One region of the Klebsiella sp. A52 genome, then DNA from elsewhere that is predicted to be linked to it. Evidence: predicted binding sites of a transcription regulator. Region 1 holds the regulator's gene; the other holds the start of a gene.
What was found. The regulator LexA, encoded in region 1, represses DNA repair genes until DNA is damaged. The targets are predictions, from matches to a motif close to TNCTGTATGTACATACAGNA.
Positions count from the first base shown of each region.

Region 2: the regulator LexA is predicted to act here: its motif matches at 7,732-7,751, upstream of sbmC (DNA gyrase inhibitor SbmC).

Region 1 is NZ_CP074437.1:1,013,055-1,029,214, reverse strand. It holds gene ubiA (4-hydroxybenzoate octaprenyltransferase) at 1-426, shown strand, start outside; gene plsB (glycerol-3-phosphate 1-O-acyltransferase PlsB) at 478-2,901, opposite strand; gene KGA69_RS04780 (diacylglycerol kinase) at 3,032-3,400, shown strand; gene lexA (transcriptional repressor LexA) at 3,523-4,131, shown strand; gene dinF (MATE family efflux transporter DinF) at 4,202-5,527, shown strand; gene KGA69_RS04765 (CsbD family protein) at 5,703-5,912, shown strand; gene zur (zinc uptake transcriptional repressor Zur) at 5,993-6,508, opposite strand; gene KGA69_RS04755 (cupin domain-containing protein) at 6,623-7,111, shown strand; gene dusA (tRNA dihydrouridine(20/20a) synthase DusA) at 7,214-8,212, shown strand; gene pspG (envelope stress response protein PspG) at 8,354-8,596, shown strand; gene KGA69_RS04740 (quinone oxidoreductase) at 8,790-9,773, opposite strand; gene dnaB (replicative DNA helicase) at 9,826-11,241, shown strand; gene alr (alanine racemase) at 11,273-12,352, shown strand; gene tyrB (aromatic amino acid transaminase) at 12,537-13,730, shown strand; gene aphA (acid phosphatase AphA) at 13,979-14,692, shown strand; gene KGA69_RS04715 (secondary thiamine-phosphate synthase enzyme YjbQ) at 14,834-15,250, shown strand; gene KGA69_RS04710 (MmcQ/YjbR family DNA-binding protein) at 15,254-15,607, shown strand; gene KGA69_RS04705 (hypothetical protein) at 15,609-15,926, opposite strand; gene KGA69_RS04700 (hypothetical protein) at 15,926-16,160, opposite strand, start outside.
Region 2 is NZ_CP074437.1:3,134,997-3,151,156, reverse strand. It holds gene shiA (shikimate transporter) at 1-205, shown strand, start outside; gene KGA69_RS14825 (lipoyl protein ligase domain-containing protein) at 218-958, shown strand; gene KGA69_RS14820 (HPP family protein) at 967-1,701, opposite strand; gene KGA69_RS14815 (adenosylhomocysteinase) at 1,901-3,010, shown strand; gene cobT (nicotinate-nucleotide--dimethylbenzimidazole phosphoribosyltransferase) at 3,049-4,107, opposite strand; gene cobS (adenosylcobinamide-GDP ribazoletransferase) at 4,135-4,875, opposite strand; gene cobU (bifunctional adenosylcobinamide kinase/adenosylcobinamide-phosphate guanylyltransferase) at 4,872-5,414, opposite strand; gene KGA69_RS14795 (DUF496 family protein) at 5,587-5,910, opposite strand; gene KGA69_RS14790 (FUSC family protein) at 6,079-7,137, opposite strand; gene sbmC (DNA gyrase inhibitor SbmC) at 7,239-7,709, opposite strand; gene dacD (serine-type D-Ala-D-Ala carboxypeptidase DacD) at 7,861-9,027, opposite strand; gene KGA69_RS14775 (acyltransferase family protein) at 9,414-10,562, shown strand; gene sbcB (exodeoxyribonuclease I) at 10,718-12,139, shown strand; gene fusA (elongation factor G) at 12,178-14,280, opposite strand; gene KGA69_RS14760 (ArsR/SmtB family transcription factor) at 14,519-14,830, shown strand; gene plaP (putrescine/proton symporter PlaP) at 14,935-16,160, opposite strand, start outside.

The DNA.
Region 1 (16,160 bases):
GCCTTTGGCTGGTCGATCCCGATGGCTTTCTCGGCGGTAAGTGAAGCGCTGCCGCTCAGCTGCTGGCTGATGTTCCTCGCCAATATTTTGTGGGCGGTAGCCTACGATACCCAGTATGCGATGGTCGATCGCGACGATGATGTCAAAATTGGCATTAAGTCGACGGCGATCCTGTTCGGTGAAAACGATCGTTTGATTATCGGTATTCTGCAGGTTGCCGTGCTGGTATTAATGGGCGCGGTGGGCTGGCTAAATGGGCTGAACTGGGAATTCTACTGGTCGCTGTTTATCGCGGCGGGATTGTTTGTCTGGCAGCAGAAGCTTATCTTCAAGCGCGAACGCGATAACTGCTTCAAAGCGTTTATGAATAATAACTACGTTGGGCTGGTGCTGTTTCTCGGTCTGGCGATGAGCTATCTGCAGTAAATCCTTCTTTCCCCGACTCGCGGCGCGAGCCGGGGAACAGAAGCCGCAACGTTATGCGTCGTCCTGAGCGGCGCTTTCAATCGTCAAACGTACATCCGACGTAATCAAATCCGCCAGCATCTGGTAGACCTTCAGGGTCTCTGCCGGCTCGGCATCGCCGGTATCGCTGATGTAGCCTTCGTCACGCAGGGTCAGCACCAGAGTACTGAACACCGCCTTATCGAAGAACTCCGGCGCGTTGATACCGTGCAGTACCGACAGACGCTGCGCCATGGTGCGGCTTTCTTTCTCAAGCGTACTGCGGTTGATGGACGGGTTGGCGCTCAACAACCAGAAGGTGATCGCGTAGCGCTGTAACGTCTCGCGCGCGCCGGCGGCCAACAGCTGCAGGGAACGAGAGTGCGCCGGGTTGACGCTCATCTCATCGCCATTCAGCACCACCAGGCCCTGACGCTGCATCTCTGCCATCAGCGCATCGATAACGCCCGCCAGCTCCTCTTTTTCCCAGCGCAGGAACAGCTCGGCTTTCAGGAACGGATAGAACATCTCGACATGACGCAGCACTTCGCTACGGGTGATGCGGCGATGTTGGGTCACGATAGCGGCCAGCAGCGACGGCATCACCAGCATATGGGCGATGTTGTTGCGATAGTAGGTCATCAGCACCGCCTGCTCGCGCGGCAGGATGATGATATCGCCGATGGTGTCTTTCTCGACTTCGAACTTGTTCATCTGCAGTGCGTGGTCGATAAGCTCGCCGGCGGAAGCCGTCGGCGCGGTCGAATCGGTGGAGTACGGCACGTTACGCAGCAGGTCGAGGTAGCAATCCAACTGCTGGGTCAGCTGCTCACGGGTCAAAGAACGCTGACGCGACGCCAGAAGCGCCGTACAGCACAGGTTCATGGCGTTGGCCGCCCCGGCATTGTTGATGCGCACCATCAGATCGGCGGCGATATTATTCACCGTCGGCGTCAGCCAGGAAGGGCGGACAGCTTCGATAGGATCGATGGCTTCGCGCCATTCCGGCACGTGCTGATTGAGGTAGGTCATCAGCGGCAGCGGTTCGCCGAAGTTAACGTAGCCCTGGCCGAGATTACGCAGTTTGCTGAGGCCGCGCACCATCTGCGGCAGGCTCTCTTTTTCTTTTGTCGCGCCGCGCAGCTCTTTGGCGTAGGTACCGACTTCCATCACGTGCTCGTAGCCGATATAAATCGGCACCAGGGTGATGGGGCGGCTACCGCCGCGCAGCATTGCCTGGATAGTCATCGACAGGGTGCCGGTTTTCGGATCCAGCAGACGGCCGGTACGGGAACGCCCGCCTTCGACGAAGTATTCCACCGAATAGCCACGGCTGAACAGCTCGCCAAGATATTCGCGGAATACCGTGGAGTAGAGCTTGTTGCCCTTAAAGGTACGGCGAATAAAGAAAGCGCCCAGACGGCGGAAAATCGGCCCGGCCGGCCAGAAGTTGAGGTTTATGCCGGCGGCGATATGCGGCGGCACCAGCCCCTGATGATAAAGCACATAAGAGAGCAGCAGGTAGTCCATGTGGCTACGGTGACAGGGCACATAGACAATCTCATGGCCGTCATGCGCCAGCTGGCGTACGCGCTCGGCGTTATGCACGTTAATCCCCTGATACAGACGGTTCCAGGTGAAGCCGAGAATACGGTCAGTCAGGCGGATCATTTCATAAGAGAAGTTAGCGGCAATCTCTTCCATCAGCGCGATGGCGTTCTGCTGGGCCTTCTCGTGAGAAATCTTCTTGCTGCGCGCTTCATCTTCTACCGCGCGGGCGATAGCTTTCGATGCCAGCAGCTTATTGAACAGATCCTGGCGGGCAGGGAGACGCGGGCCGACGGCGGCCAGACGTTGACGGGCGAAGTGCATACGCGCCACGCGGGCCAGCTTCTGGGCGATGATTTTATCGGTACCGTGCTCATCCGCCATGCGGCGCAGAGAGACAGAAGGCGAGAAACGCACGAAGCTATCGCGGCCAAGCCAGGAGACGGCGAAGAATTTCTGAATACCGTTAAGCATGCGTAGCGGCGGATTCTCTTCGCCTTTTTCGCGACCCGGGGCGCGGCCGAACATCACCGAGACCGGCACCATTTGCACGTCGAGATCGGGATGATTACGGTGCAGATCCAGGTAGTCGTGGAACAGCTTAATGGACTCCTCTTTCGGCGTGTAGTAGGTAAACACGCGCGGGCCGCCGTGGATGAAAACGTAGCGCGGCAGCAGGGTGCCGTCGATTTCCAGCGGTTCAAAAGGGTCGGGTAAGTCATGCGCCAGGCACTGGGCGCGCAGGGTCAGCAGGTCCGCCTTGGAGTTATAAGGCAAGACGTACATTATCGGACGCGAGGTATCGAGCCCTAATTCCTGAGCAGGTTCTGCCGGAATAGACTTGCTTTTTACCAGCACCCGTAATGGTAAATTCAGTAATTTATAGTAAATTCGTTGCCAGCCGGACATAAACGATGTGAAGCCTCTGGTTAATCATGCAAATGCGCGGCAAGAATAACAGAAAGCGTACAAAATTTCCGTTGTCACACGGCAAACACGTACACTCAGCGACGTCATTTACATTAAAAGGTTCTTTTTGATGGCCAATAATACCACTGGGTTAACCAGAATCATTAAAGCAGCAGGTTATTCCTGGAAAGGTTTCCGCGCGGCGTGGGTGAACGAAGCCGCTTTCCGCCAGGAAGGCGTCGCCGCCATTGTGGCCGTGGCGATAGCCTGCTGGCTGGATGTCGATATCATTACGCGAGTCCTGCTCATTGGCTCGGTCCTGTTAGTGATGATAGTCGAAATTCTTAACAGCGCGATTGAAGCGGTGGTTGACCGTATCGGGCCTGAGCATCATGAGCTTTCCGGGCGCGCCAAGGATATGGGCTCGGCGGCGGTACTGCTGGCGATAATCATCGCGTTGATCACCTGGACTATGCTGTTGTGGTCGCATTACCGCTAAGTCTTGTCGGCAACGCTCGCAAAACGCAAAGAATCTCCTGATTTTTATATGATATGTGGTTCCAAAATCACCATTAGCTGTATATACTCACAGCATAACTGTATATACACCCAGGGGGCGGAATGAAAGCGTTAACGACCAGGCAGCAAGAGGTGTTTGATCTCATCCGGGATCACATCAGCCAAACGGGCATGCCGCCGACGCGTGCGGAAATTGCTCAGCGCTTGGGGTTCCGTTCCCCAAACGCGGCGGAAGAACACCTCAAAGCGCTGGCGCGTAAAGGCGCGATTGAAATCGTCTCCGGCGCTTCACGCGGCATTCGTCTGCTGACGGAAGAAGAACACGGACTGCCGCTGATCGGCCGCGTCGCCGCAGGCGAACCGCTGCTGGCGCAGCAGCATATTGAAGGTCACTATCAGGTTGACCCGGCGATGTTTAAACCAAATGCCGACTTCCTGCTGCGCGTTAGCGGGATGTCGATGAAAGACATCGGTATCCTCGACGGCGATCTGCTGGCGGTGCATAAAACTCAGGACGTGCGTAACGGCCAGGTCGTCGTCGCGCGTATCGATGAAGAAGTCACCGTAAAACGTCTGAAAAAGCAGGGCAACGTCGTTGAACTGCTGCCGGAAAACAGCGAGTTTTCCCCGATCGTCGTCGATCTGCGCCAGCAGAGCTTCACCATTGAAGGTTTGGCCGTCGGCGTGATCCGTAACGGTGAGTGGCTGTAACTCCCGTCCTAACGCAGCGTCATCATGATGCATGACGCTGCGATGTTCCTCCTCTGTCTGGTCCCTCTGCATGCTGCTCAACGCCGCCGATAAAGCACTGTGGCGCCTCGCGCTACCGATGATTTTCTCGAACATTACCGTTCCGCTGTTGGGGCTGGTCGATACCGCCGTTGTCGGCCATCTTGATAGCCCCGTATACCTTGGCGGCGTCGCCGTCGGCGCGACGGCCACCAGTTTCCTCTTTATGCTGCTGTTGTTCCTGCGAATGAGCACCACTGGCTTAACCGCTCAGGCCTACGGCGCCAAAGATCCGCAGCGGCTGGCGCGCGCTCTGGTGCAACCGCTGATCCTGGCGCTGGCCGCCGGGCTGCTCATTGTTCTGTTCCGCATGCCGCTCATTGACCTCGCGCTACATATTGTCGGCGGCAGCGAGGCGGTACTGGAGCAGGCCAGGCGGTTCCTCGAAATCCGCTGGCTCAGCGCCCCGGCGTCGTTGGCTAACCTGGTGCTGTTAGGGTGGCTGCTTGGCGTGCAGTACGCCCGCGCCCCGGTGATCCTGCTGGTGGTCGGCAACTTGCTGAATATCGTGCTCGACCTGTGGCTGGTAATGGGGCTGCATATGAACGTGCAGGGGGCGGCACTGGCGACGGCGCTGTCGGAATACGCTACCTTTATCATCGGCCTGCTAATGGCGAAACGGGTGCTGGCGCTGCGCGGCGTGACGCTTGCCATGTTGAAGGAAGCCTGGCGCGGCAATATGCGGCGCCTGCTGGCGCTTAATCGCGACATCATGCTGCGTTCGCTGCTACTGCAGCTCTGCTTTGGCGCCATCACCGTCTTCGGCGCCCGTCTGGGCAGCGACGTGGTGGCGGTCAATGCGGTACTGATGACCATGCTGACCTTTACCGCTTACGCGCTGGACGGTTTTGCCTATGCCGTCGAAGCCCATTCCGGACAGGCTTACGGCGCGCGTGACGGTAGCCAACTGCTGGAAGTCTGGCGCGCGGCCTGTCGGCAGTCGGGAATGGTCGCGCTGGCGTTCGCGTTAATCTACAGCGTGGCCGGTGAGCATATCATCGCGCTATTGACCTCTATCCCATCATTGCAGCAGCTGGCCGACCGCTATCTGTTCTGGCAGATGATCCTGCCGGTGATTGGCGTCTGGTGTTATCTGCTGGATGGCATGTTTATCGGCGCAACGCGCGGCGCGGAGATGCGTAATAGCATGGCGGTGGCCGCCGCGGGATTTGCGGTGACGCTGCTCTCTGTGCCCGTGCTCGGCAACCACGGCCTGTGGCTGGCGCTGGCCGTGTTCCTAGCTTTGCGTGGGCTTTCGCTGGCGCTCATCTGGCGCCGCCACTGGCAGCGTGGCACCTGGTTTAATTCACCCTCCTGAATGCAAATATCCCGGCCGAGCGCAGCGCGAGCCGGGAAAATTCTCCCAGCGTGTTCAATTGGCCTGATGGTTAAAAATTCCGAATAACTAATCGGTGTCAGCATTGTCATCTATAGTTATTACCATGTCCGGAACAAAACGGGCTGTTAACCCACCGAATCATGAGGACGTAATGATGAATAAAGACGAAATCAGCGGTAACTGGAAACAGTTGAAAGGTAAAGCCAAGGAACAGTGGGGTAAACTGACCGATGACGATATGACGGTCATTGAAGGGAAGCGCGATCAGCTAGTCGGTAAAATTCAGGAACGTTACGGCTACGCGAAAGATCAGGCCGAAAAAGAGGTGTCTGACTGGGAGCGTAAGAACGATACGCGCTGGTAGCAAATGTGGTTTTGACCCCCTGTTTATGCCTGTCTAACGGCATAGTGATATGCCGTAGCTTCCCGCTGATGTCGCCCGACTCAGCGGGCTTTCTTTTTAATCTGGATGGTATGATCGTGATGACAGTGTTCGCGGGCGCTGCACGCTTCGACTTCCACGCAGGCAGCGCACAGGCCGTGCGCTTCAATCACATTATGCCGTAGAGCGAAGCCCATTCTGGCCGCCAGCGTATGCATAATATCTTCTACGCCTTCCGCACACTCTTCTTTGACCACGCCGCAGCGATCGCAGATAAACATCGCCGAACTGTGGGTCGGCTGATCGAAAAGGTGGCACAGTACATAGCTGTTGGTCGATTCCACTTTGTGCACAAAACCTTGCTCCAGCAGAAACTCCAGCGCGCGATAGACCGTGGGCGGCTTCGCCTGCGGCTCTTTTTCTCGCAGCAGATCCAGCAGATCGTAGGCGCTAATCGCCCCTTGCTGCAGGCTCATCAGACGCAACACTTCCAGACGCTGCGGGGTCAGGCGTACGCCACGTTGCACGCAAAGCTTTTCAGCCTGCGCTAACATTTCTTGCGAAGTGGTGTTATCCATGAGCATCCTCTGGTTGCGTGATGTTGAAACTGTTACTTTATCACGAACCAGGTAAAACGCCGAGATCCTGCAAGCTTTGCTATACCTGATGTATCTCATTTTCGGGAGAAAACGATGAAACGACCTGATTGCATTCGACATTGGCGCGAACTGGAAGGTGCGGATGATTCCACCTACCCCGATAGTCACGAGCTGTTTTCTATTGGCGCGCCTCTTGCCCGCGGCCTGCGGCTAAATCGGCTGGGCATCCATCATGAACGCTTACCGCCGGGGCGCAGAACCTCTTATCCACATGCGGAAAGCGATGAAGAAGAGTTCATCTACGTGCTGGAAGGCTTTCCGGAAGTCTGGATCAATGGCTATCTATGGAAGCTGGAGCCGGGCGATAGCGTCGGCTTTCCGGCGGGGACTGGCGTGTGTCATACCTTCCTGAATAATACCGAGCAGGAGGTGCGGCTGCTGGTCGTTGGCGAGGCGAATAAAAAACACAACCGCATCTACTATCCGTTGAACCCAGGCTATGCCGCGACTCGCCAGGATCGCTGGGTGGATCACCCTCCGCAGTTCTTTGGCCCGCACGACGGCAAACCGCGGAAAATATAGGCCGCATTTTGACCATGGCGCGTGGCGTTCGACGTTATGCGCCGTGGTTGGTGTTTGTGCTATAGTAGCGCCCCTTTTTACCCGGATGCTTATTTATTCGCCATGATGCCAGAATCCACATCTACCGCTTTTGCTGCCCACCGTTTTTCTATCGCGCCCATGCTCGATTGGACCGACAGACATTGCCGCTACTTCCTGCGTCTGCTGTCGCGCCATACTCTGCTGTACACCGAAATGGTCACCACCGGCGCGATAATTCACGGTAAAGGCGACTACCTGGCCTATAGCGAAGAAGAACATCCGGTAGCGCTGCAGTTGGGCGGTAGCGATCCTGCGGCGTTGGCGCAATGCGCGAAGCTCGCCGAGGCGCGCGGCTACGACGAGATTAACCTCAACGTCGGCTGCCCCTCTGACCGCGTGCAGAACGGGATGTTTGGCGCTTGTCTGATGGGTAACGCCGCGCTGGTGGCGGACTGCATCAAAGCGATGCGCGACGTGGTGTCGATCCCGGTAACGGTAAAAACCCGTATTGGCATTGACGATCGGGATAGCTATGAATTCCTGTGTGATTTCATTGAGACCGTCTCCGGCAAAGGGGAGTGTGAAATGTTCATCATTCACGCTCGTAAAGCCTGGCTTTCCGGCCTGAGTCCGAAAGAGAACCGCGAAATTCCGCCGCTGGATTATCCGCGCGTCTGGCAACTGAAACGTGATTTTCCGCATCTGACGATGGCGATTAACGGCGGAATTAAATCTCTGGCAGAGGCTAAACAGCAGCTTGAGCATATGGACGGCGTGATGGTGGGGCGTGAAGCCTATCAAAACCCGGGTATTCTGGCTTCTGTGGATCGCGAGATTTTCGGCGTCGACGGCGCGGATGCCGATCCGGTGGCGGTGGTGCGCGCAATGTACCCCTATATCGAGCGAGAGCTCAGCAACGGTACCTATCTTGGCCATATCACCCGCCATATGCTGGGATTGTTCCAGGGGATCCCCGGCGCGCGTCAGTGGCGTCGCTATCTGAGTGAAAATGCCCACAAAGCGGGCGCTGATATCAACGTGCTGGAACACGCGCTGAAGCTGGTTGCCGATAAGCGTTAAACTTTTCGCTAAAAACTGGTCTATTTCGCCACGCCCTACAGCACTGCTGCGGGGCGTTTTGTTTTAATTCAATGAGTTATACCTGGCATGATTCTTGAAATAGCCAATCAGCTATCTGGTTATTTATTTCGGGAGAAGACCATGCTGGAACTCTTATTTGTTATTGGCTTTTTTGTCATGTTGCTGGTCACCGGCATCTCGCTGCTTGGCATTATTGCCGCGCTGGTCGTCGCCACCGCGCTGATGTTCTTCGGCGGCCTGTTCGCATTAATGTTTAAGCTGCTACCCTGGTTGCTGCTGGCGGTGGCCGTCGTATGGGTTATTCGGGCGATAAAATCGCCGACCACAACCCGCTATCGCCGCGAAGATCGTTGGCGCTACTAAGCCATCATTTTGGGGATTGAGCGGTGTGTCACAACCTGAGTAATTTTGCATAAAACAGCGTAGGCATTGCGTATTAAATCTGTCACTATTAGCGCGATAACGAATTCATCGTGCTGTACCCTACATACAGCCGAACAAAAAAAGTCAGGGCCTCCGTCAGGAGGCCCTAAACTTTTCTGGCGATCTCATCCGGTTACGGTAACAGCAGGCTCGAGCCTTCGGTCACCCGGCTTTCCAGGATCTCATGCGCGCGTCTGGCGTCACGCAGGGCGTATTTCTGATTATCCGCCACATCGACTTTGATCACGCCGCTGGCGATCAGCGAAAATAGCTCGTTGCTGGCTTCCGTCAGCTCTTCCCGGTTGGTGATGTAGCCTTGCAGAGAAGGGCGGGTCACATACAGCGATCCTTTCTGATTGAGGATACCCAAATTCACGCCGGTTACCGGGCCAGATGAATTGCCGAAGCTGACCATCAGCCCACGCCGCTGAAGACAATCGAGCGAGGCCTCCCAGGTATCTTTACCCACGGAATCGTAAACCACGGCGACTTTTTTGCCGCCGGTTAGCGCCTTGACGCGCTCGGCAATATTCTCTTCGCGATAGTTAATGGTTTCCCAGGCGCCGGCCTGCCGGGCGCGCTGCGCTTTTTGCTCGCTTCCGACGGTACCGATAAGTTTCGCCCCCAGCGCTTTCGCCCACTGGCAGGCAATCAGCCCCACGCCGCCCGCCGCCGCGTGGAACAAGAAGGTTTCATTGGCTTGTATTTCATAGGTTTTGCGCAGCAGATACCAGACGGTCAGCCCTTTAAGAAACGAGGCGGCGGCCTGCTCAAAGGAAATCGCATCCGGCAAAATTGCCGCTTTGTCGGCATGCACGTTATGCACCGAACTATAAGCGCCAAGCGCGGACTGGGCGTATACCACGCGGTCGCCAACGTTGATATGTTTAACCCCGCTGCCGATTTTACTCACGATACCGGCGGCTTCGGTTCCCAGTCCGCTCGGCAGCGAGGGCGGTGGATACAGGCCGCTGCGGATGTAGGTGTCGATATAGTTGATACCGATAGCTTTGTTTTCTACCTGGATTTCGTGTTCGGCAGGATCGTTGGGGGTAAACTCAACCGCATGCAGAACCTCGGGGCCTCCATGCGCGGGAAATTCAATTCGTGTTGCCATGTGAACTCCTTTATAATTTTGTGTCTCTCATTTACAGGTAACTCCATTCACTATGGCAGGAAATAAACCCTTCAACAAACCACAGACAGAACCTCGCGAACGCGATCCGCAGCTCGCAGGGTTGAAAGTCCCGCCGCACTCGATTGAAGCGGAACAGTCGGTGTTGGGCGGTTTAATGCTGGATAACGAGCGCTGGGACGACGTCGCCGAAAGGGTGGTGTCGGAAGATTTCTATACCCGTCCGCATCGTCATATCTTTACCGAGATGGCGCGCCTGCAAGAGTCAGGCAGCCCGATTGATCTGATAACCCTCGCGGAATCGCTGGAGCGTCAGGGGCAACTGGATAGCGTCGGCGGCTTCGCCTACCTGGCCGAACTCTCCAAAAATACGCCAAGCGCGGCGAACATCAGCGCGTATGCCGACATCGTACGCGAACGCGCGGTAGTGCGTGAAATGATTTCGGTGGCCAACGAGATCGCCGAAGCCGGTTTCGACCCCCAGGGGCGCACCAGCGAGGACCTGCTGGATCTGGCGGAATCCCGGGTATTTAAAATTGCCGAAAGCCGGGCCAATAAAGACGAAGGGCCGAAGAACATTGCCGATGTGCTCGATGCCACCGTCGCCCGTATTGAACAGCTGTTCCAACAGCCGCATGATGGCGTCACCGGGGTGAATACCGGCTATGACGACCTCAATAAAAAGACCGCCGGGCTACAGCCTTCGGATCTGATTATCGTCGCCGCGCGTCCGTCGATGGGTAAGACGACATTTGCGATGAACCTCGTGGAAAACGCGGCGATGCTGCAAGATAAGCCGGTGTTGATCTTCAGTCTGGAGATGCCATCCGAGCAGATCATGATGCGTACTCTGGCCTCGCTATCGCGCGTCGATCAGACCCGTATCCGTACCGGCCAACTGGACGATGAAGACTGGGCGCGGATCTCCGGCACAATGGGTATTTTGCTGGAAAAACGGAACATCTATATCGATGACTCCTCCGGCCTGACGCCGACGGAAGTGCGTTCGCGCGCCCGGCGTATCGCCCGCGAGCACGGCGGTATCGGTCTTATTATGATCGACTACCTGCAGCTGATGCGCGTACCGTCGCTCTCTGATAACCGTACCCTGGAAATCGCCGAAATCTCCCGTTCCCTGAAGGCGCTGGCAAAAGAGTTGCAGGTGCCGGTGGTCGCGCTGTCGCAGCTGAACCGCTCTCTGGAACAGCGTGCCGATAAACGCCCAGTCAACTCCGACCTGCGTGAATCTGGCTCTATTGAACAGGATGCCGACTTAATCATGTTCATCTATCGTGATGAGGTTTATCACGAGAACAGTGATTTAAAAGGTATTGCTGAAATTATCATTGGTAAACAACGTAACGGCCCGATCGGTACGGTACGACTGACCTTTAACGGCCAGTGGTCGCGTTTCGATAATTATGCCGGTCCTCAGTATGACGATGAGTAAACCTCCGTCAGTCTTTTTTTAAGGAATTCAAATGCAAGCGGCAACTGTAGTTATCAACCGCCGCGCTCTGCGACACAACCTGCAACGCCTGCGTGAACTGGCTCCCGCCAGTAAACTGGTTGCGGTGGTGAAAGCGAACGCCTACGGACACGGCCTTCTAGAGACCGCGCGAACGCTGACCGACGCCGATGCCTTCGGCGTCGCCCGCCTGGAAGAGGCGCTGCGCCTGCGTGAAGGGGGCATTACCCAACCGATATTGCTGCTGGAAGGCTTCTTTGAAGCGGCGGATCTGGCGCTGATTTCCGCGCAGCGCCTGCACACCGTGGTACATAGCCCGGAACAGCTGGCGGCGCTCGAACAAGCAGAACTGGCCGAACCGATTACCGTCTGGATGAAGCTGGATACCGGTATGCATCGCCTTGGCGTACTGCCGGAACAGGCCGAAGCGTTTTATCAGCGGCTAAGCCGGTGCAAAAATATCCGCCAGCCGGTGAATATCGTCAGCCATTTCGCTCGCGCCGATGAGCCTGAATGCGGCGCGACCGAGCGTCAGCTGGATATTTTCACCACCTTTACCGAAGGTAAGCCGGGGCTGCGTTCTATTGCCGCCTCGGGCGGGATCCTGCTGTGGCCGCAGTCGCATTTCGACTGGGCGCGGCCGGGCATCATTCTCTACGGCGTTTCTCCGCTGGAGAATCACTCTACCGGTGCGGACTTCGGCTGCCTGCCGGTCATGTCGCTGACCTCCAGCCTGATTGCGGTGCGCGAGCATAAAGCCGGGGAGCCGGTGGGCTACGGCGGCACCTGGATTAGCGAGCGCGATACCCGCCTCGGCGTCGTGGCGATGGGCTATGGCGATGGCTATCCACGCGCTGCGCCCTCCGGCACGCCGGTGCTGGTCAACGGCCGCGAAGTGCCGATTGTCGGCCGCGTGGCGATGGATATGATTTGCGTCGACCTCGGCCCTCAGGCGCAGGATCAAGCCGGCGATCCGGTTGTGTTATGGGGAGAAGGGCTCCCCGTTGAGCGCATCGCGGAAATAACGAAAGTGAGTGCTTACGAACTTATCACTCGCCTGACCTCCAGGCTGGCTATCCGTTACCTCGACTAACTACGGTCAGTGGCATATTTCCCCGATTACGCTACGCTTATCGGGGTAATGAGCAGGGGCGGCGCGCGGCGTCGCCCATGTTTGCAGCGATCTTTGTCGATAACTTACCAACATCCCCTCGACCTTCCCCAACTTCCGGTTTATTGTGTAAATACCTGCTTTCGTAAACCTGGAGATACATCTCGTGTTTCAAAAAGTTGACGCCTACGCCGGCGACCCCATTCTCTCCTTGATGGAGCGTTTCAAAGAAGATCCGCGTAGTGACAAAGTGAACCTCAGCATCGGTCTTTACTACAACGAAGACGGCATTATTCCGCAACTACAGGCCGTGGCGGATGCCGAAGCGCGACTCAATGCCCAGCCGCACGGCGCTTCGCTGTATTTACCGATGGAAGGGCTCAATAGCTACCGCCACGCCATTGCGCCGCTGTTATTTGGCGCTGACCATCCGGTGCTGAAACAAAACCGCGTAGCGTCAATTCAAACCCTGGGTGGCTCCGGCGCGCTGAAGGTTGGCGCCGATTTCCTCAAGCGCTACTTCCCGCAGTCGCGCGTATGGGTTAGCGACCCGACCTGGGAAAACCACATCGCCATATTTGAAGGGGCTGGATTCGAAGTAAGTACTTACCCCTGGTTCGATGATGAGACCAACGGCGTGCGTTTTGAAGCCTTCCTCGCCAAACTACAGACGCTCCCTGAGCGCGATATCGTGCTGCTGCATCCGTGTTGCCACAACCCGACGGGCGCCGACCTGAGCAACGCGCAGTGGGATGAAGTCGTTAAAGTGTTGAAAGCACGTAATTTAATTCCTTTCCTCGATATCGCCTATCAGGGCTTTGGCGCCGGTATGGAAGACGATGCCTACGCTATTCGTGCGATTGCCAGCGCCGGCCTGCCGATGCTGGTCAGCAACTCATTTTCCAAAATCTTCTCACTGTACGGCGAACGCGTCGGTGGGTTGTCGATTGTCTGCGATGACGCGGAAACCGCAGGCCGCGTGCTGGGTCAGTTGAAAGCGACGGTGCGCCGCAACTACTCAAGCCCGCCGAATTTTGGCGCGCAGGTGGTCGCGGCGGTGCTGAACGACGCGGCGCTGAAAGCCTCATGGCTGGCGGAAGTGGAAGCGATGCGTACCCGCATTCTGGCGATGCGTCAGACGCTGGTTGATGCGCTGAAAGAGGCCGTTCCCGGCAAGAACTTTGACTACCTGCTGAAGCAGCGCGGCATGTTTAGCTACACCGGATTGAGCGCGGCACAGGTGGATCGTCTACGCGAAGAGTTTGGCGTTTACCTGATTGCCAGCGGCCGGATGTGCGTAGCAGGACTTAACTCGCGTAACGTCCAGCGCGTCGCTCAGGCGTTTGCCGCTGTAATGTAAGTGCTTACTTACTAATTTACCCTCGTCAGCGTTAAGGCGAGGGTAATATTACCCCCGAAGTGTGATCATGCTCTTTTTATATGATATCTGAGCAGAAAATCCTTTCTATCTGTGTGGTCAGGCGTTAAGGTCTTGCTACATTAATGAGCTCACTCATTATTAAAAATAATAACGAATCGATTATTTAGACCCAAAATAACTCAGGTTGCCGCTAAGCGGCCTGGCGCATGAGGGGCATAGGGATAAATATGCGTAAGTTAACTTTGGCCATTAGCGCCACCTGTCTGTTGTTCGCTCTGAATAGCTCCGTTGTCGCTCGCGCTTCTACTCCGCAGCCCATTTGGGAGGGGACGAATGTTGCGATACTTGCCGAACAGGCGCCGATCCATTGGGTATCGGTAGCGCAAATCGAAAATAGCCTGCTGGGCCGCGCGCCGATGGCGGTGGGTTTCGATATCGATGACACCGTGTTGTTTTCCAGCCCCGGTTTCTGGCGCGGGCAAAAAACCTATTCTCCCGGCAGCGAAGCCTATCTAAAGAACCCGGAGTTTTGGGAAAAGATGAATAACGGCTGGGACGAGTTCAGCATGCCGAAAGAAGTGGGCCGCCAGCTGATTGCGATGCATATAAAGCGCGGCGACAGCATCTACTTCGTGACCGGCCGCAGCCAGACCAAAACTGAGACCGTCTCCAAAACCCTGCAGGATGATTTCCTGATCCCCGGCTCTAATATGAACCCGGTGATTTTTGCCGGCGATAAGCCAGGCCAGAACACGAAAACTCAGTGGTTACGGGAGAAGAATATCAAAGTCTTCTACGGTGACTCGGACAACGACATCTCGGCGGCTCGCGATGCCGATGCGCGCGGAATTCGCGTGCTGCGCGCGGCAAACTCCTCCTACAAACCGCTGCCGATGGCCGGATCGCAAGGGGAAGAGGTGATTGTGAATTCAGAATATTAAGGCGCGCGAAACTCGACGCATCTGAACATGAGAAGGCAGCCGCAGGCTGTCTTTTTTTTATACGAATTTCAGCGTTTGAGGTTTTACCTTTTCGCTTCTTGCTGCAAACTTAGAAGGATTCACACATTACAGGAGTCGTTTATGTGGCATCAGCAAACCCTGACATTAGGGCCGAAATCTCGTGGTTTCCATCTGGTGACTAACGAAATTATTGGCCAAATCCGCGAACTGTCGCATATCAAGGTTGGCCTGCTGCATCTGTTACTCCAGCATACTTCCGCTTCCCTGACGTTGAATGAGAACTGCGATCCCACGGTTCGTTTTGATATGGAACAGCATTTTCTCAACGCCGTACCAGACAACGCGCCGTATGAACACGATTATGAAGGTCCTGATGATATGCCCTCGCACATTAAATCCTCGCTGCTGGGCGTTTCACTGATGCTGCCGGTGCAGAACGGCAACGTCATGTTGGGGACCTGGCAGGGGATCTGGCTGGGGGAGCATCGCATTCACGGCGGCTCGCGGCATATCGTCGCCACGCTCACGGGAGAATAAAAAATGACTATATCGGATCTACTGCAGTACTGCATGGCGAAGCCGGGCGCGGAACAAAGCGTTCATAGCGACTGGAAAGCAACGCAAATCAAGGTCGCGGACGTGCTATTCGCCATGGTAAAAGAAGTGGAGGATAAGCGGCCGGCCGTTGCGTTAAAGACCAGCCCGGAGCTTGCCGAGCTGCTGCGGGAACAACATCGCGATGTACGCCCCAGCAGGCACCTGAATAAAGCTCACTGGAGCACGGTCTTCCTTGATGGCTCCTTGCCAGACTCGCAGATTTACTACCTGGTGGATGCCTCCTACCAGCAGGCGGTCGACCTGCTGTCGGAGGATAAGCGGCGGCAGTTAGCCTAGCTTATAACCCCCCTGCCAGCGCCAGCAACGTGATATCGAACAGACGTAATAATGTCGACTGCAGCTGCGCCTGGCGTGCGATACTCTGGTTGTTAGCGCGAATGCGGGCAATATCGCGCTGACCTTCCAGCAGTAGCCGTAGATCGTCTTCGGTCAGCCAGCCCTGGGCTTTTTGCTGCAATGCCTGCAGTAAAAAGAGTCCGCTATCGCGTACTTCACGGTACTCATCGCCAAGTACTTTATTCAGTAATGGCATCCATTCGGCGCTATCAATCGCGCAAGCGGACAACAGCGCGCGAATCTCCATGGTTGTCGGCATTATTCCCTCCCTGTTCGCTGACATTCGCCAGCGATAGCCTGTTGATAAAGATAAAGGGTCTGCCGCGATAAATATTGCGCTTCGGCAGGAGTAAAGGGCGCGCCCAGCATCTGGCGATGGGCGTAAACGCGCAGATAGTTACCTTCAAGTATCCTGAAATTTTCCTGGCGCAACGCATCGCTGTGATCCATCGCCTGCGCGAACTGCTGGCGAACCTGTTCATCTTCTGCGTTC
Region 2 (16,160 bases), 2.1 Mb from region 1:
GTTTGGCGCCAGCTATCGCTATAGCGGCGCAGGCGTCGGATACCAGGTGGCCAGCGTGGTCGGCGGCGGTTTCACGCCCTTCATCGCCGCCGCGCTGGTCACTTTCTCTGGCGGCTCGTGGCACAGCGTGGCGATTTATCTGACGGTCGGCTGCCTGATCTCTGCCGTCACGGCGATGTTGATGAAAAATCGCCATCCGGCATAAAAAAGGGGCTTCGTGATAACACCACAGAATACGGACTGCTGGCCTGACGGGTTCAACGCCGACGAATTGCCCATTGTCCGCTGCAATGATCCAACGCTCGCCGAACAGCCTTTGTTCGAGCGCGCACGCCGCGGTGAAGCCGTCGCTCAGCTCTGGCAGGCGCCGCAGGGGTTCGTAGTACCCGGCAGTTACCGGAAATTCGCCAATCTGCCCGCGGTCAGCGAAGCCTTTGCCGCCCGCGGCTGGCCGGTATGGATCCGTCGCTCCGGCGGCGGGCTGGTGCCGCAGGGGCCGGGGATCCTCAACCTGAGTCTTGCCTGGCCGGTAACCCAGCCGTTAGGCGAAGCCGCCGAACCTATTTATCTGTTGTTGTGTGGAATATTGCAACGCACGCTGGCGACCTTTGGCGTCGAAAGCCAATTTCAGGCCGTCAGCGGTTCCTTCTGCGACGGGCGCTATAACCTTGCCTGCGGCGAGGGAGAGAACGCGCGCAAGATTGCCGGTACCGCTCAGTACTGGCGGCCCGTAGCCGAAAGCCAGGGGCACATCGTTCTGGCCCATGCGGTGATATTACTGGATACCGACCTGCAGGCAGCGCATCAGGCGGCCAACAGTATTGAGGCGCAGCTCGGTAGCGGCAAGGTCTATGGCGCGGACAAAACGATTACCCTCGCCGAATTATTGCCGGGTGAAACCGACCTCATCGAGCGATTCAGGCTGTCGCTAGCTAAGACGCTGCAACGAGTGGGTTAACAGCGTCACTAGCGCGCTTTTTGATCGGCGGCAAGACGCAACCGAGCCTGCTGTTCGATATTCTCCAGTAGCTCCTGAACATCGTCCTCATCGATATCGAGGAATTGCCCCTCCAGCAGCGCGGCATGAATATCTGCACGAGTGACTGTAATCCCCATCGGTACCGCATTCGGCTTCACTTCTTCCGCAGCCAGCGGATGCGGGTAGCGGCGACCGACCAGGTTATTGAAGACAATCGCCAGCAGCGCCAGCATCATGGAGTTCAGGAGCACCGGCGTCAGTACAAACTGGTAGCCTTCACTGTGTACGCCGGCGCCGCCAAGAATAGCCGTGAGCGCCACCGCGCCGCCAGGTGGATGCAGGCAACGCAAAAAGCACATCCCGGCGATCGCCAGCGCCGCAGCCAGGCCGCAGGCGATCGCTGTATCCGGCACTAACAGCCCCACCGTGACGCCGATCAGCGCCGAAAGCACGTTGCCGCCGACGATAGACCAGGGCTGAGCAAGCGGGCTGCTGGGCGCGCCAAATAGCAATACCGCCGAGGCGCCCATCGGCGCAATAAACCACAGATTCACCTCGCCAAGCAGCCAGTGGCTGAACATGCTGGTGACGGCAAGACCCGTTCCGGCACCGATTGAGCCCAATAAAATATGCTTTTTCGCAACGGGTAAAGCGTGGGGTTTTAAACGGCCGAGGAAAATACGCGCGCGGGAAAATAGCGGGCGCTGTAAAACGCGTAACATCGAACGAATCGCTCACATCATAGGAAGAAATTATATTTCATTGTCTTAATTTAACTCTTCATTAACAACCATGTATTTATGATGCCTATTATTTGCAACTTTATCGGGCAGTGCGGGTTATGTGATTTTTACATGCTGCGTTAGAATCATCTTCCCCACCGGGGTTAAACCCACTCTACGGATTAAAGGTCACAATACGGTGAATAATAAGACAAATTTAACGAAAGAAGTGGCATGGGCCAGCCAGAATATGCCGCGTACCCTGCGCCAGGTGGCGGCCCTTCCCGACCTCAGCCATGTACGCCTGGCCTGCTGTATGCATCTGGATATGAAAATGATCCCGCTGGTGCAGGGGCTCCTGGAGAAAGGGGCGAAAGTCTTTTTGACCACCTGTAACCCAACCACCGTGCAGGATGAGGTCGTCGCCTGGCTAGTAGAACGCGGCGCGGAAGCTTGCGCCTGGCGCAATATGAGCGATACCGACTGGCAGCAATCATGGGAAAAAGCCATCGCCTGGGGGCCAACTCACCTTTGTGAGATGGGCGCAGATATTACCACCCTGCTCCACCAGCGCGGCGAGTTCGGCAATGTCGTCGCCGGCCTTGAAGCCACCGGCTCCGGCGTCAATCGTCTCGGTGATATCCGCCCCGGCTACCCTATCTTTAACTGGGATGATCTGCCGGTCAAAGAAGGGCTACATAACCGCCATATGGTTGGCCTGACGGCCTGGCACACCTTCTTCCAGACCACTCACCTTACCCTACATGAGAAAAAAGTGCTGGTGATCGGCTACGGCCTGGTCGGGCAAGGCGTCGCGGCGGCGGCAAAAGCCTTCGGCGGCCAGGTCATGGTGGCGGAAATCGATCCGGCGCGCCGTTTACAGGCCGCTTATGACGGCTGGCATGTCGTGGATTTACAGGATGCAATCGCATCAGCCGACGTCGTAGCCACCGCCACCGGCGGCAAGAAAGTGGTCAACAGCCTGGCGCTGGACAGCGCTAAAGATGGCGTGTTTATTCTCAACGTCGGCCACGTGGCGGAAGAGATTGACTGCGAACACCTGCGCCAGTTCCCGCATGAAGAGGTTATGCCCTATATCAACGCTTATCGGCTGCCGGAGAAAACAATCTATCTGATGGCCGATGGCTCAATGCTCAACCTTACCGCCGGTTTTGGCGATAGCCTGAATGCGTTTGATGTCACCCTTGCAGTGATGGCCAGCGGCATTCGTCATATCGTCACCGACGGCATGCAAGCAGAAGCGGATGTTTATCTGCTGCCGCAAAGCGTGTGGCAGCAGGCGCTGTAAGCACTATTTCGGGGGGCCGGTCGGCGCCCCGAAGCCGGTTAACGGGTTTCCGGCAGCACGATATTGCTCTCCGCCAGCGTCCCCATATCGTTGAACATTGCCCCTGCCGCCTCGACCAGATGCATCGCTAACGCCGCGCCGCTGCCTTCGCCTAAGCGCATCCCCATATCCAGATAAGGCTTCAACTGCAGATGCTCCAGCGCAATATGAGCCCCCTTCTCCGCCGACAGATGCGACGGAATCAGATACGGATGCAACTGTGGGGCAATCCGGCAGGCCGCCAGTGCCGACGCGTATGATAAGAAACCATCAAGTATCACCGGCAATCCGCAGGAAGCGGCGCCCAGCATGACCCCGGCCATCCCGAGCAAGTCAAAACCGCCCACTTTTGCCAGCACGTCGAGGCCATCGCCCGCTGAAGGCTGGTTGACCGCTATCGCCCGGCGTACGACTTCCGCCTTGTGCGCCAGCTGCGATACTGGAAGGTTCGCGCCGATGCCTACAACATCGCCGGCATCATGATCGGTCAGCACGCTGACTACTGCCGCAGCGGGGGTCGTGTTAGCCATTCCTAATTCGCCCACGCCGAACAGACGCACGCCCTGCTCCGCAAGCTGACGGGTGTAGCGCATGCTCGCCAGCAGCAGCGTTTCGGCCTGCTCCCGGCTCATCGCCGCGGTGCAGGCAATATTGCCGCTACCGCGCGCCACTTTCATATTCACCAGACCAGGGATGGGTTCGGCGTCAATCCCGACGTCAATCACCTGAACATCAGCCCCCGCCTGCGCTGCCAGCACGCAAACGCCGGTATTCTTACGGGTCATATTGACCGCCTGAATCGCGGTCACCGCCTGTGGCGAGACGGTAACGCCTTCATGCCAGACGCCGTGGTCGGCGCACATGACCACAATAGTTTTACGTGGAAAACGTAACGCGCCCTGTAGACCCGGCATGCCTGCCAACTGAATCGCCAGCGATTCCAGACGCCCCAGGCTGCCAGGCGGTTTCAACAACCCGTCAATATGCTCACCAGCGCGCGACATCGCGCTTTCGTCCAGTCGCGGGATGGCTGCTAACCATTCAGTTAATGTATTCATATGCTTCCTGTCAGCGCGATATATGCTCTATAGCAACGCCAGTAAAAAGATAACTTCGCCCAGTTCAATGGCCGCCCCAAGCGTATCGCCGGTTTGCCCGCCCAGCGTGCGCTTCAGCGCCTGACCAAGCGCCGATATCACCAGCAGCGTTATAACCGCAGCCAGCAGGCCATGCAGGCCCAGCAGCAGCGTTGCCAGCGCCAATGATAGCGCCAGGGTAATGACGGTCTGTCGGAAAGTCACCTTGCCAATAAATACGTTACCAAGCCCCTGCTCCCGGGCATAGCGCTGGCGGTACATCAACAGCACCGACATCCCTCGCGCCACGGCACAAGATGCAGCCAACGCGGCCAGCATCGAGGTGCCGCGCAGCGCCAGTTCGCTAATGACGAGAACCTTCGCCACCAGCACAAAGATCAGCGCCAGTCCGCCGTGCGTCCCCAACCGGCTATCGCGCATGATCTCCAGCATCCGTTCGCGGCGGCGGGCGGAAAAGATCCCATCGCAGGTATCCGCCAGGCCATCAAGATGAAAACCGCCGGTCAGCAGCGCCAGCGCCAGTACGGCAAACAGCGCGGCCAACGGCAGGCCGCACCAGGCATGAAGCGCCAGCATCACCAGCCCGGCAATCGCGCCAAGTAGTAACCCCACCAGTGGGAAAGTGACGATCCCGCGCTCATATTGATCGATTTCCAGCCCCTGTGACCAGCGGGCCGGAACCGGCAAGCGGCTCATAAAAGAAAGCGTGGCGAAGAACGATTTAATCATTTGATTTTGACTCCTATCCCTGAAACAACCAGCCACACCTCATCGGCGGCCGCGGCCAGCATCTGATTCACGCGCCCGGCAATATCGCGAAAATGCCGCGCCAGCCGGTTATCCGGCACTATTCCCAACCCCACTTCATTGGTGACCAACAGCACCGGCGCCGGGCAGGCGCGGCAGGCAGCAATCAGTTGAGTGATTTCTTGCATGACTATCCTTTCCAGCGCTGCATAATCCCATTCATCAGGATCCGTTTCCCCACCTTCAGCGAACAGAATATTGGTGACCAGTGTAGTGACGCACTCAAGCAAAATGGCTTCATCGGGTGCATAATCGGGGGTAATGAGTGGCGCCAGGTCACGGCTGCGCTCTGCAGTACGCCAGTGCGCCGGACGGCTATTACGGTGATGTTGAATGCGTGCGGCCATTTCATCGTCAATAACGGCTGAAGTGGCGATATAGAGCACCGACGCGCAGGATTGGAGTAAAGATTCGGCGTGACGGCTTTTGCCGCTACGCGCGCCGCCGGTAATTAGTATCATCGCGGCGGTACCTGAAGCTGGGACTGCATGTGATAAACCCTTCCGGTATCAATAAGTTCACGGCGGCAGTATAACAAACTGTCGGCTTAAAGGGCGATGCTTATACGGAGGTTTAAGGCGGGAAGATGGAGGAATCCGGCGGCCTGCAATGCCGCCGGAAGAAGTGGGTAGTTTATTCGCCGACTTTGGCTTCACCCATCACTTTGAGTTTTTTGGAGATATCGCGACGCTCTTTCGACAGCTCGGCGTTTTTGATGATGTAATCGTCAACGCGGTCTTCGTAGTCGGTTTTCATGCTGGCGATGATACCCTGAATGGCTTCAACGCTCATACCCGGCTTGATGTAATCGCTGAGGTTGTCCAGCAGCAGGACACGCTTCTGGTTATCACGGATCTTTTTCTCAACGTCCTGAATTTCACGCTGCAGTTTGTTCTTACGACGGAACAGACGAACAAACTCCAGAACGTCCTGGAAAGAAGGCTTAGTTGTTTCCATTTTTACACCCCTAATATTTGAGATTCGGATTCGCTAAAGCGACTGCCCTATAGGGCTAACATAACTGCTAGCAGTCGCTGATGACAATGTTTTTTCCTTTGCGTTTATCATAACCCTAAATGTTGCTGAATCGAAGCAACCTGTTCACTTCGCGCACGTATCTGCCTTTTATTTGCGCAGCGCGCGGCAAATAAGGTGCGACAGCAGCTCAAGCTGGCGCGCCAGCTCAATGGTCAGCCAAACATAGCCGTGAATCGGCGTTTCCGACAGATTATCGTCCTGATGCTCTTTGATAAGCTGTCGCAACTCGACCACGATCTCGTTGAGCTTCTCGGTGTTGGCGCGAACCGGCTGCGGGTTTCCCTCATACAGGGCATGGGCGATAGTCAGCAACGTTTGCTGGGTCATCCGTTGGGTTTCGCGCAAAGTCTGGGCGTTAAGCATCACAAAATGGCCCTGACGAGAGGCCCAATAAGCGTTGATTTGCAGTTCCAGCATGCATACCAGATTACGGCTGACGGTCTGGATGGCTTCGAAGATTGCTTTCTGAATATGCGTTTCTTTGCTGGCCGGGGTTATCAACCCACGCATTTTCACCACGTCATTGAGCGCTTTCTGAAGATGTTTTTCCAGCCGCGGGCGCTCAACCAGATTCGGCGAAAAACCGGCCTGATACAGCCGATTAAACGTTGTGACATAATTCGCCATCTGGATGCGCCAGTGCAAAAACGCCCGCTGCGGCCAGATACCGGTAAACAGCATCGCCAACAGTGAACCGAAGATGACATCGCCGCTTCGCCACAGCGCGGTGTTCATATCGCCCGGCGGCGCGCCCACCACCACCGCCAGCGTAATGCCGATCAGCAACGCCTGGTAGGGCCGTTTGCCGAGCGCCAGCCAGCCGCAGAGGAACATCGCCACCGCGCACCACAGCACCATAATTGGCAGTGAGATAAGTTCGAGTTTGAGCGCTACCAGCCCCAATACCGAACCGAGGATAGTGCCGCCAATACGTTCGAAGGCCCGCGGCACCACATTGCCCCAGAAAGAGATAGGCCCCATCACCACCACCAGGGTGATCAAAGGCCAGGTGCCCTCCGGCACGTTCAGCAGACGCACCAGCAAGAAGGTCAGAACAAAAGCCAGCGCAATGCGGATACCGTGCACAATTCGGTAATGACGATACAGTCGGATCTCAAATGGCTTAAGTGATTTATCAGCGCGCACGGCCTGCTCCGGCAAACAGAAAAAGCCAATTGTAGCCGCTTTTTTCGCAAGCGCACTGAGCTAGTGTAAGAAACCTTGTCAAAATCAGGGATAAAGGTTTATTAGCCGACGCGATTCACCGCCACATACATCTCAATATCCCAGTGACCGTCCTGGTTGCCGTCGTTAAGGTAGATTTCAAAACAGGGTTTATCAGCAATTTGAAGATCGCTGCTCTGCAGCAGGCTGTCAAAGAACTGCAGCCACGGCGTGGAGAAATCATGGTTAATGACCCGCGCGCTGGCGCAGGCGTAGTCGCCGCCGGCAATCGCGGTGAGGATGACTCCTTCGCTATTCGGCGGGATGACGTAATCATCCGCCACGGTAACAACGGTGTCACAACGCAGTTTTTCCGCGGGCACCTGCTGCGGATTATCGTAATAAACCGCCACCCACTCCAGAGCCGGCACCTGGTGGTGACTGACCCACGCCGCCAGTTGTTCAAACCCCTGCTTTACGGTCTGCTCCCACGGGCCAACCATATGAAACCCGGCAATCTTGCGGGCGTCGAGAGATTGAATGCTGTAGTTCATAGCACCTCCAGTGTTGATAGAATACTGTATAAATATACATCAAATTTAGCAGGCGGATGAACAACAGTATGTGCGCGGATTCACAGAGTCGCCACAAGCGCGAAATGAATGAAGCCCGCCGCAGAGCGCGGCGGGCCCATGGGTGCGGAGATTAAATGCCGTGATGCAGATAATCGCTCAGACGGGAAAACATCCCGCCCTTGCCAACGCTTTCAAGCGTCACCAGTGGCCAATGACCGACCACTTTGTCGCCATCGTAAAGCGAGATTTCGCCCACGCGTTGGTTAGCGGCGATAGGCGCTTCCAGATCCTTAGTATCCAGTACATATTTTGCTTTGATACGTGGAACTTCAGATTTCGGGATCGCGAGCCAGAAGTCCTGATCGGTGCCGAGCTTGATCTGCTCTTTGTCGCCATACCAGATATGTTCGACGCCAACCTGCTTACCTTTTTGTAGCACCTGGACGGTGTCAAAATTCTGTTGGCCCCAGTGCAACAGCTTAGCCGCCTGCTCTTCTCGCCCTTTTGGACTATCGGCCCCCATCACCACGGCAATCAAACGACGCTGTCCATCGACCGCAGAGGCAATAAGGTTGAAACCAGCTCCTGAGGTATGGCCGGTTTTCAGACCATCGACATTCATGGTTTTGTCCCACAGCAAACCGTTACGGTTCTGCTGGGTGATACCGTTCCACGTCAGGCTTTTTTCGCTATACATATGATAGACATCCGGCTCGCCGTGAATAATGGCCCGCGACAACACCGCTAAATCATAGGCGGAGCTATGCTGACCTGGCGCGTCGAGTCCATGGACGGTTTCAAAATGGGTGTCTTTCAAATGCAATTTTTCAACGTAGCTATTCATCAGCGCGACGAACTGCGGTTGACCGCCGGCGACATAGTCAGCGAGTGCGACGCAGGCGTCGTTACCGGAATCGACGATCAGTCCGCGGCTAAGATCGCGGACGCTAACGCGATCGCCCGCTTTAAGGAACATCAGCGAAGAACCGTTAAACACCGGATTGCCCTTGGCCCAGGCGTCTTTGCCGACGGTGACCATATCATCAAAGGTAATACGATGGCTGTCGATGGCGCGGTCGACGACGTAGCCGGTCATCAGTTTGGTCAGGCTGGCGGGGTTACGCTGTTGGTGTTCGTTACCGGCGGTCAGGATTTGACCGGTAGTGTAGTCCATCAGCACCCAGGAACCGGCCTGGATCGAAGGCGGCGTCACGGTGACGGGCAAATCAGCAGCGGCAAATGCGCAGGAAACGCTCGAAGCGAGCAAAGTTACAGCAAATAAAAAACGGCCTTTCAACGGCATATCCTCAAGATTTACAGATTCGCCGTCCTTTTTACGGAAGTTCGCCTGAGAGATCAGGGTTAAATTGCAAGAAAATATGACATGGTAGATTTATCGATGCTCATAATGAATAAAAAGCATAACAACTAACCTATCTAATATAACGCCATTTATTTTAACGAGGCTATTAACACCCATAATTAGCATGGGATTTAAAAACACTCAAACACAAAAAGTAATTAAGAAAAAACCTAAAAATGCATGTCATAAAAAATTAATATGAAAAACCTTCATGAGGTTATTCTTAAATACTTTCCATAAACAATTCCTATGTAGACATTTCAACTGATCATATATTATCTATTAACATCTAATTCACAAACATATTCATTGGTGTAACGATGAGCCAGAATAAAAACTGGTCTCCTGAGCTTGATGGCTTACGAGGCTACGCTTCCTTGTGGGTCCTGCTCGGTCACATTTGTATTTTGACACGATGCAACATCCCTATCCTGAGCAACCCGGATTTTGGCGTCGATCTTTTCATTTTGCTGTCCGGTTATCTGATGGCTAAAAATTACATTGAAAGGCAGCACGTCGAACCCTGGATGTCCGTTAAAACGGTAATTTCATTTTGGACAAGGCGCTTTTTCCGAATCGCTCCGCTTTATTATCTCCTTCTAATTGTGGCATTTATTTTCGGTGAAACCTTTGGTCACTACCGGGATGCTATCGCGCTGGCATGGCCTGAAACGCAAACTGAGACCGCGAGATATACCGACTCATCAATGGCGAACGTGTTAACGCACATCTCATTCACCTTTGGTTTCCTTCCTTATTATTCATTCAGGACAGTCCTTCCTGACTGGAGTATTGGGCTTGAAATGCAATACTATGCCCTTTTCCCGTTTATCATGATGCTGGTCATGGGGATTGGTTTCATTAGGACTTGCCTGGCATTGATTGTAATGTGCGTAATGGCTGCATTTATTTTCCCTGGATATTTCGCAGCATTCCCGATGCCCTCGATGATTTTATTCAAGCTACCTTTATTTATATCAGGAATGTTGCTCTATAAAGCCGTAGCAGAGAACCGTAAGATCTACGTTATGGTTGCATTACTTTCTCCACTCGCTGCATTTTTGATGGGTTACTTTACTTCACCTATCCGTATGATCATTGAGGTTATGATAATCCTTGGGATGTCGATTCTTCTGATGCCTCATAGCGATAAATCGCCACTAAAAGGTATTGTCTTCTTTAGCAGAAAGTTACTTTCCGCCCGCTTCAGTCAGTTCCTCGGTGACGTATCATATTCGGTATATCTGTTGCATTTGATGATTGTTATTCCGATGATTGGATGGCTTGTTCAACATCAGTCCTACGTGCAACTTCCTGCATTGCTCCGTTTTGTTATTGCTGCTGTGATAATTTTACCAATAACTTATAGCATTGCCATAAATCTATACAAATACATTGAGAAGAGAGGAATTGCACTGGGTCGTAAAATTATTAAGCCTAACAGCATAAAAGTGAATGAAGCGGCTTAAACAACGGCTATAAACAATGTGAGGTCGTGGCGATATTATTTAAAAATAATATCGCCACGACATTAAAAACCGCGACAAACTTTAGTTGCGCCTTCAATGTTAATAAGGGAAAATCAGGCTATCAAATAGATTATCAGAGCGATTACATTTCAATTATGGCTGACCGCGAACAACAATCCTTCCTCTTCCACGACTACGAAACCTTCGGTACCAGCCCTTCGCTCGACCGACCGGCGCAGTTCGCCGCCATCCGCACCGATAGCGATCTGAATGTCATTGGCGAACCGGAAGTCTTCTACTGCAAGCCTGCGGACGACTATCTGCCGCAGCCGCAGGCGGTAATGATTACCGGTATTACGCCACAGGAAGCGCTGGCCAAAGGTGACAACGAGGCCGCTTTCGCCCGCCGCATCAACGATCTGATCACGGTGCCGAAAACCTGTATCGTCGGCTATAACAATGTCCGCTTTGATGACGAAGTCAGCCGCAATATTTTTTATCGCAACTTTTACGATCCCTATGCCTGGAGCTGGCAGCATGATAATTCGCGCTGGGATCTGCTGGATGTAATGCGCGCCTGCTATGCCCTGCGTCCGGAAGGTATCAACTGGCCGGATAACGAAGAAGGACTGCCAAGCTTCCGCCTTGAGCATCTGACCGTCGCAAACGGTATTGAGCATAGTAATGCCCACGATGCGATGGCCGATGTGTACGCCACCATCGCGATGGCGAAACTGGTGAAAACCCATCAGCCGCGTCTGTTTGAATATCTGTACAGTCATCGTAATAAACGCAAGCTGGCGACGTTGATCGACGTGCCGCAGTTAAAACCACTAGTCCACGTTTCCGGTATGTTCGGCGCCGCCCGCGGCAACACCAGCCTGGTCGCGCCGCTAGCCTGGCATCCGGATAACCGCAATGCGGTGATTATGGTTGATCTGGCGGGGGATATGTCGCCGTTGTTGGAGCTCGATGCCGATACACTGCGCGAACGCCTGTATACTCCACGAGATGAACTCGGTGATTTACCGGCAGCGCCAATTAAGCTGGTGCATTTAAATAAATGCCCGGTGCTGGCGCAGGCCAATACGTTGCGCCCGCAGGATGCCGACCGTTTAGGTATTAATATTCAGCGCTGCCTGGAGAACGCCCAACTGCTGCGCGCAAATCCGCAGGTACGCGAAAAGGTAGTCGCGCTATATGCCGAAGCCGAACCGTTCACGCCATCGGATAATGTTGACGCCCAACTTTACAACGGATTCTTTAGCGATGCCGATCGCGCGGCGATGAAAATTGTGCTGGAAACCGAACCCCGAAATCTGCCGGCGCTGGATATTACCTTTGCTGATAAACGCATTGAACGCCTGCTGTTTAACTACCGCGCGCGTAACTTCCCCGGTACGCTTGATGAAAACGAACAGCAGCGTTGGTTAGAGCACCGCCGTAACGTCTTTACGCCGGAATTTTTGCAGGCCTATGCCGATGAACTGCAGTTGCTGTATCAACAGTACGCTGACGATAGTGAAAAACAGGCCCTGTTGAAAGCGCTGTGGCAATATGCGCAGGAAATCGTTTAACCCGGGCCAGGCCGTAACCGTAGCCCGGGAATACTGACTTAACTTTTCGCGCGGCTGGCGATGATATCGTCGGCCACGTTACGCGGCGCTTCCGCGTAATGATGGAACTCCATGCTATAGGTCGCGCGGCCCTGCGACATCGAGCGCAGCGTAGTAGAATAACCGAACATTTCGGCCAGCGGCACATCGGCACGAATAATCTGGCTACCGAAACGCTCCTCCATCCCCTGCACCATCCCGCGACGGGAAGAGAGATCGCCCATAATATTCCCCGCGTACTCTTCCGGCGTCTCCACCTCGACGTGCATCACCGGCTCCAGGATCACCGGGTCCGCTTTTCGCGCCCCTTCCTTGAAGCCGAAAATTGCCGCCATACGGAAAGCCATCTCGGACGAATCGACGTCATGATACGAACCAAACGTCAGAGTCGCTTTAACGTCGACGACCGGATAGCCCGCCAGCACGCCGGCGCCCATCGCTTCACGCAGCCCTTTCTCCACAGAAGGGATGTATTCACGCGGTACCACCCCACCTTTGGTGGCATCTTCAAATACAAAGCCGCTCCCCGCCGCCAATGGCTCCAGTGTCAGCACGACGTGCCCATACTGCCCCTTACCGCCGGACTGACGCACAAATTTACCTTCCACATCCTTCACCGTTTTACGGATGGTTTCCCGATAGGTAACCTGCGGACGGCCAATATTCGCCTCAACGCCAAACTCGCGTTTCATACGGTCGACGATAATCTCCAGATGCAACTCCCCCATCCCGGAGATAATCGTCTGTCCGGACTCTTCATCGGTGTGCAGGCGGAACGACGGATCCTCGGAAGCCAACCGCTGCAGCGCAATGCCCATTTTCTCCTGGTCGGCCTTAGTCTTCGGTTCAATCGCCAGCGAAATGACCGGTTCCGGGAACTCCATGCGCTCGAGAGTGATGACCGCATCCGGATCGCATAGCGTATCGCCCGTCGTGACATCTTTTAGACCAACACAGGCGGCAATATCGCCGGCGTGCAACTCGTCGACTTCGTGGCGATCGTTGGCATGCATCAGCACGATACGCCCGATACGCTCTTTCTTGCCCTTCACCGGGTTAAAAACCGCATCGCCCTTTTTCAACGTCCCGGAATAGACGCGAATGAAGGTCAACTGGCCGACGTAGGGATCGGTCATGAGTTTAAACGCCAGCGCCGACAGCGGCTCATCGTCGCTCGGGTGACGTTCCGCCGGTTGCCCCTTGTCATCAATACCCTGAATAGCCGGAATATCCAGCGGCGACGGCATGAATTCAACGACCGCGTCGAGCATCCTCTGTACGCCTTTATTTTTAAAAGCGCTACCGCAGAGCACCGGCTGGATCTCGCCGCTGACCGTGCGTTTACGTAGTCCGGCCACAATTTCCGCTTCGCTCAGTTCACCGCTCTCAAGATATTTATCCATCAGCTCATCACTGGCTTCCGCCGCGGCCGAGACCATTTTTTCCCGCCACTGCCGGGCCGTCGCCAGCAGGTCATCAGGTACAGGCGCGTAACTGAACGTCATCCCCTGCGTTGCATCATCCCACTGAATGGCCCGCATCTTTATCAGGTCAACGACGCCGGTGAAATGTTCTTCGGCGCCAATGGGGATCACAATCGGCACCGGATTGGCCTTCAGGCGGTCGATCATCATTTGCACCACGCGGAAGAAATCGGCGCCCGGGCGGTCCATTTTGTTGACGAAAGCCAGTCGCGGTACATGATACTTGTTGGCCTGCCGCCAGACGGTCTCCGACTGCGGCTGCACGCCGCCGACCGAGTCATAGACCATCACCGCGCCGTCCAGCACGCGCATCGAGCGTTCTACTTCGATAGTGAAGTCCACGTGCCCCGGAGTATCAATGATATTAATACGATGGGGCTCAAAGCTGCGGTCCATCCCGGGCCAGAAACAGCTTACCGCTGCGGAAGTAATGGTAATCCCACGTTCCTGCTCCTGCGCCATCCAGTCGGTAGTTGCCGCGCCATCGTGTACTTCACCCAGCTTATGGCTCATTCCGGTGTAAAACAGAATGCGCTCAGTGGTGGTGGTTTTACCGGCATCGATATGCGCGGAGATACCGATGTTGCGATAACGTTCGAGGGGGATGGGTCGGGGCATGATGCGTCCTTAGTCATTTTGACTGTCAATGAGCGGCTAAATCCGCCGCGGTTAGGTTTACGGCATCTATAATAGTACAACTGTACGAGTATATTCGAACTGTTTTCTCTATCACTGTTATCGGTCAGGTTGCGACGGCGCGCGTGGCGCAAGAAAAGGAGTTTGGGTATATTAGCCGCCAGCCGCCGATACGGACTGCTGTTCGCGTAAACAGCACAACCGCCGACACAGGAATATTATGATCGCCAATCACCCCGAACGTGAACAAATTCGCCTGGAAAATGTCCTTTTTGCCCTGGGTAACCCCTTGCGGCTGGAAATCATTCGCACGCTCTCCGACGGCAGCGAGCAGAGTTGTAACGCGCTACGCAAAGAAGATATCGCTAAATCCACCATGACTCACCACTGGCGGGTACTGCGCGACAGCGGCGTGATCTGGCAACGTCCTCAGGGGCGGGAAAACTTAATTTCGCTCCGCCGCGACGATTTGGATGCCCGCTTTCCAGGACTGCTGGATACGCTGCTTAACGTGATGCGACAGGAGAAGTAAGCGCTCCATCCCCTGCCCCCCGGCCGCCACCGGGGATATTCAGCGGACGCCAGAAACAAAAAAGCCGGAGGTTTCCCCCCGGCTTTTGTTAGCATAAAGCGTGATTACGCAACGTCTTCGTATTGCGGTACCGGGTTGCGGAAGCTTTTGGTTACGCACGCCAGGTAAATCAGACCGATACCGGCCCAGATCAGACCCAGGATCATCGAGCTCTCTTCCAGGTTAACCCACAGCGCGCCTACGGTCAGAGCGCCGCACATCGGCAGGAACAGATACTGGAAGTGGTCTTTCAGCGTCTTGTTGCGTTTCTCGCGGATCCAGAACTGCGAGATAACCGACAGGTTAACGAAGGTGAACGCCACCAGCGCGCCGAAGTTAATCAGCGCGGTCGCCATTACCAGGTCAAAGTTAATCGCCAGCAGCGCGATCGCGCCAACCAGGATGATGTTCATCGCCGGAGTGCGCCAGGTCGGATGCACGTAGCCGAAGAAGCTTTTCGGGAATACGCCATCGCGGCCCATTACGTACATCAGGCGCGCAACGCCAGCGTGCGCCGCCATACCGGAAGCCAGCACGGTGATAGTGGAGAAGATCAGCGCGCCCACCTGGAAGGCTTTACCTGCCACATACAGCATGATTTCAGGCTGTGAGGCATCCGGATCCTTAAAGCGCGAGATATCCGGGAAGTACAGCTGCAGGAAGTAGGTAGCAAAAATGAAGATCAGGCCGCCAATCAGCGCAGTCAGGAAGATAGCGCGCGGAATAACGCGTTCTGCATCTTTGGTCTCTTCAGACAGATTGCTGATGCCGTCAAAGCCGGTAAATGAGAAGCAGAGTATCGTCGCCCCGGTAATCATCGGGATAACGTGCGCATCGCCGGACCAGAACGGACGGCTGCTGGCCAGCGTACCGGCGCCCTCGCCTTCAAATACGCCATACACCACCATGCCGAGGATCACGGCAATCAGTACCACCTGCAACACCACGATAACGGTATTGAAGTTGGCGACGGACTTGATGCTGCGCAGGTTAAAGGCGGTCATAAACGCGACCAGCGCGATAACAAACACCCACGACGGAATCGAAGGCACCAGCGCTTCAAAGTAGATTTTCGCCAGCAGGATATTGATCATCGGCGCGAACAGGTAGTCGAGCAGAGAGGACCAACCCACCATGAAGCCAACGGTCGGGCTAATGGATTTCTGGGCGTAGGTATACGCTGAACCCGCGGAAGGATAGCGGCGTACCAGCTTCCCATAGCTCAGCGCAGTAAAAAGAATAGCGATTAACGCAAAGGCGTAGGCCGTCGGCACGTGGCCGTCGGTCATAC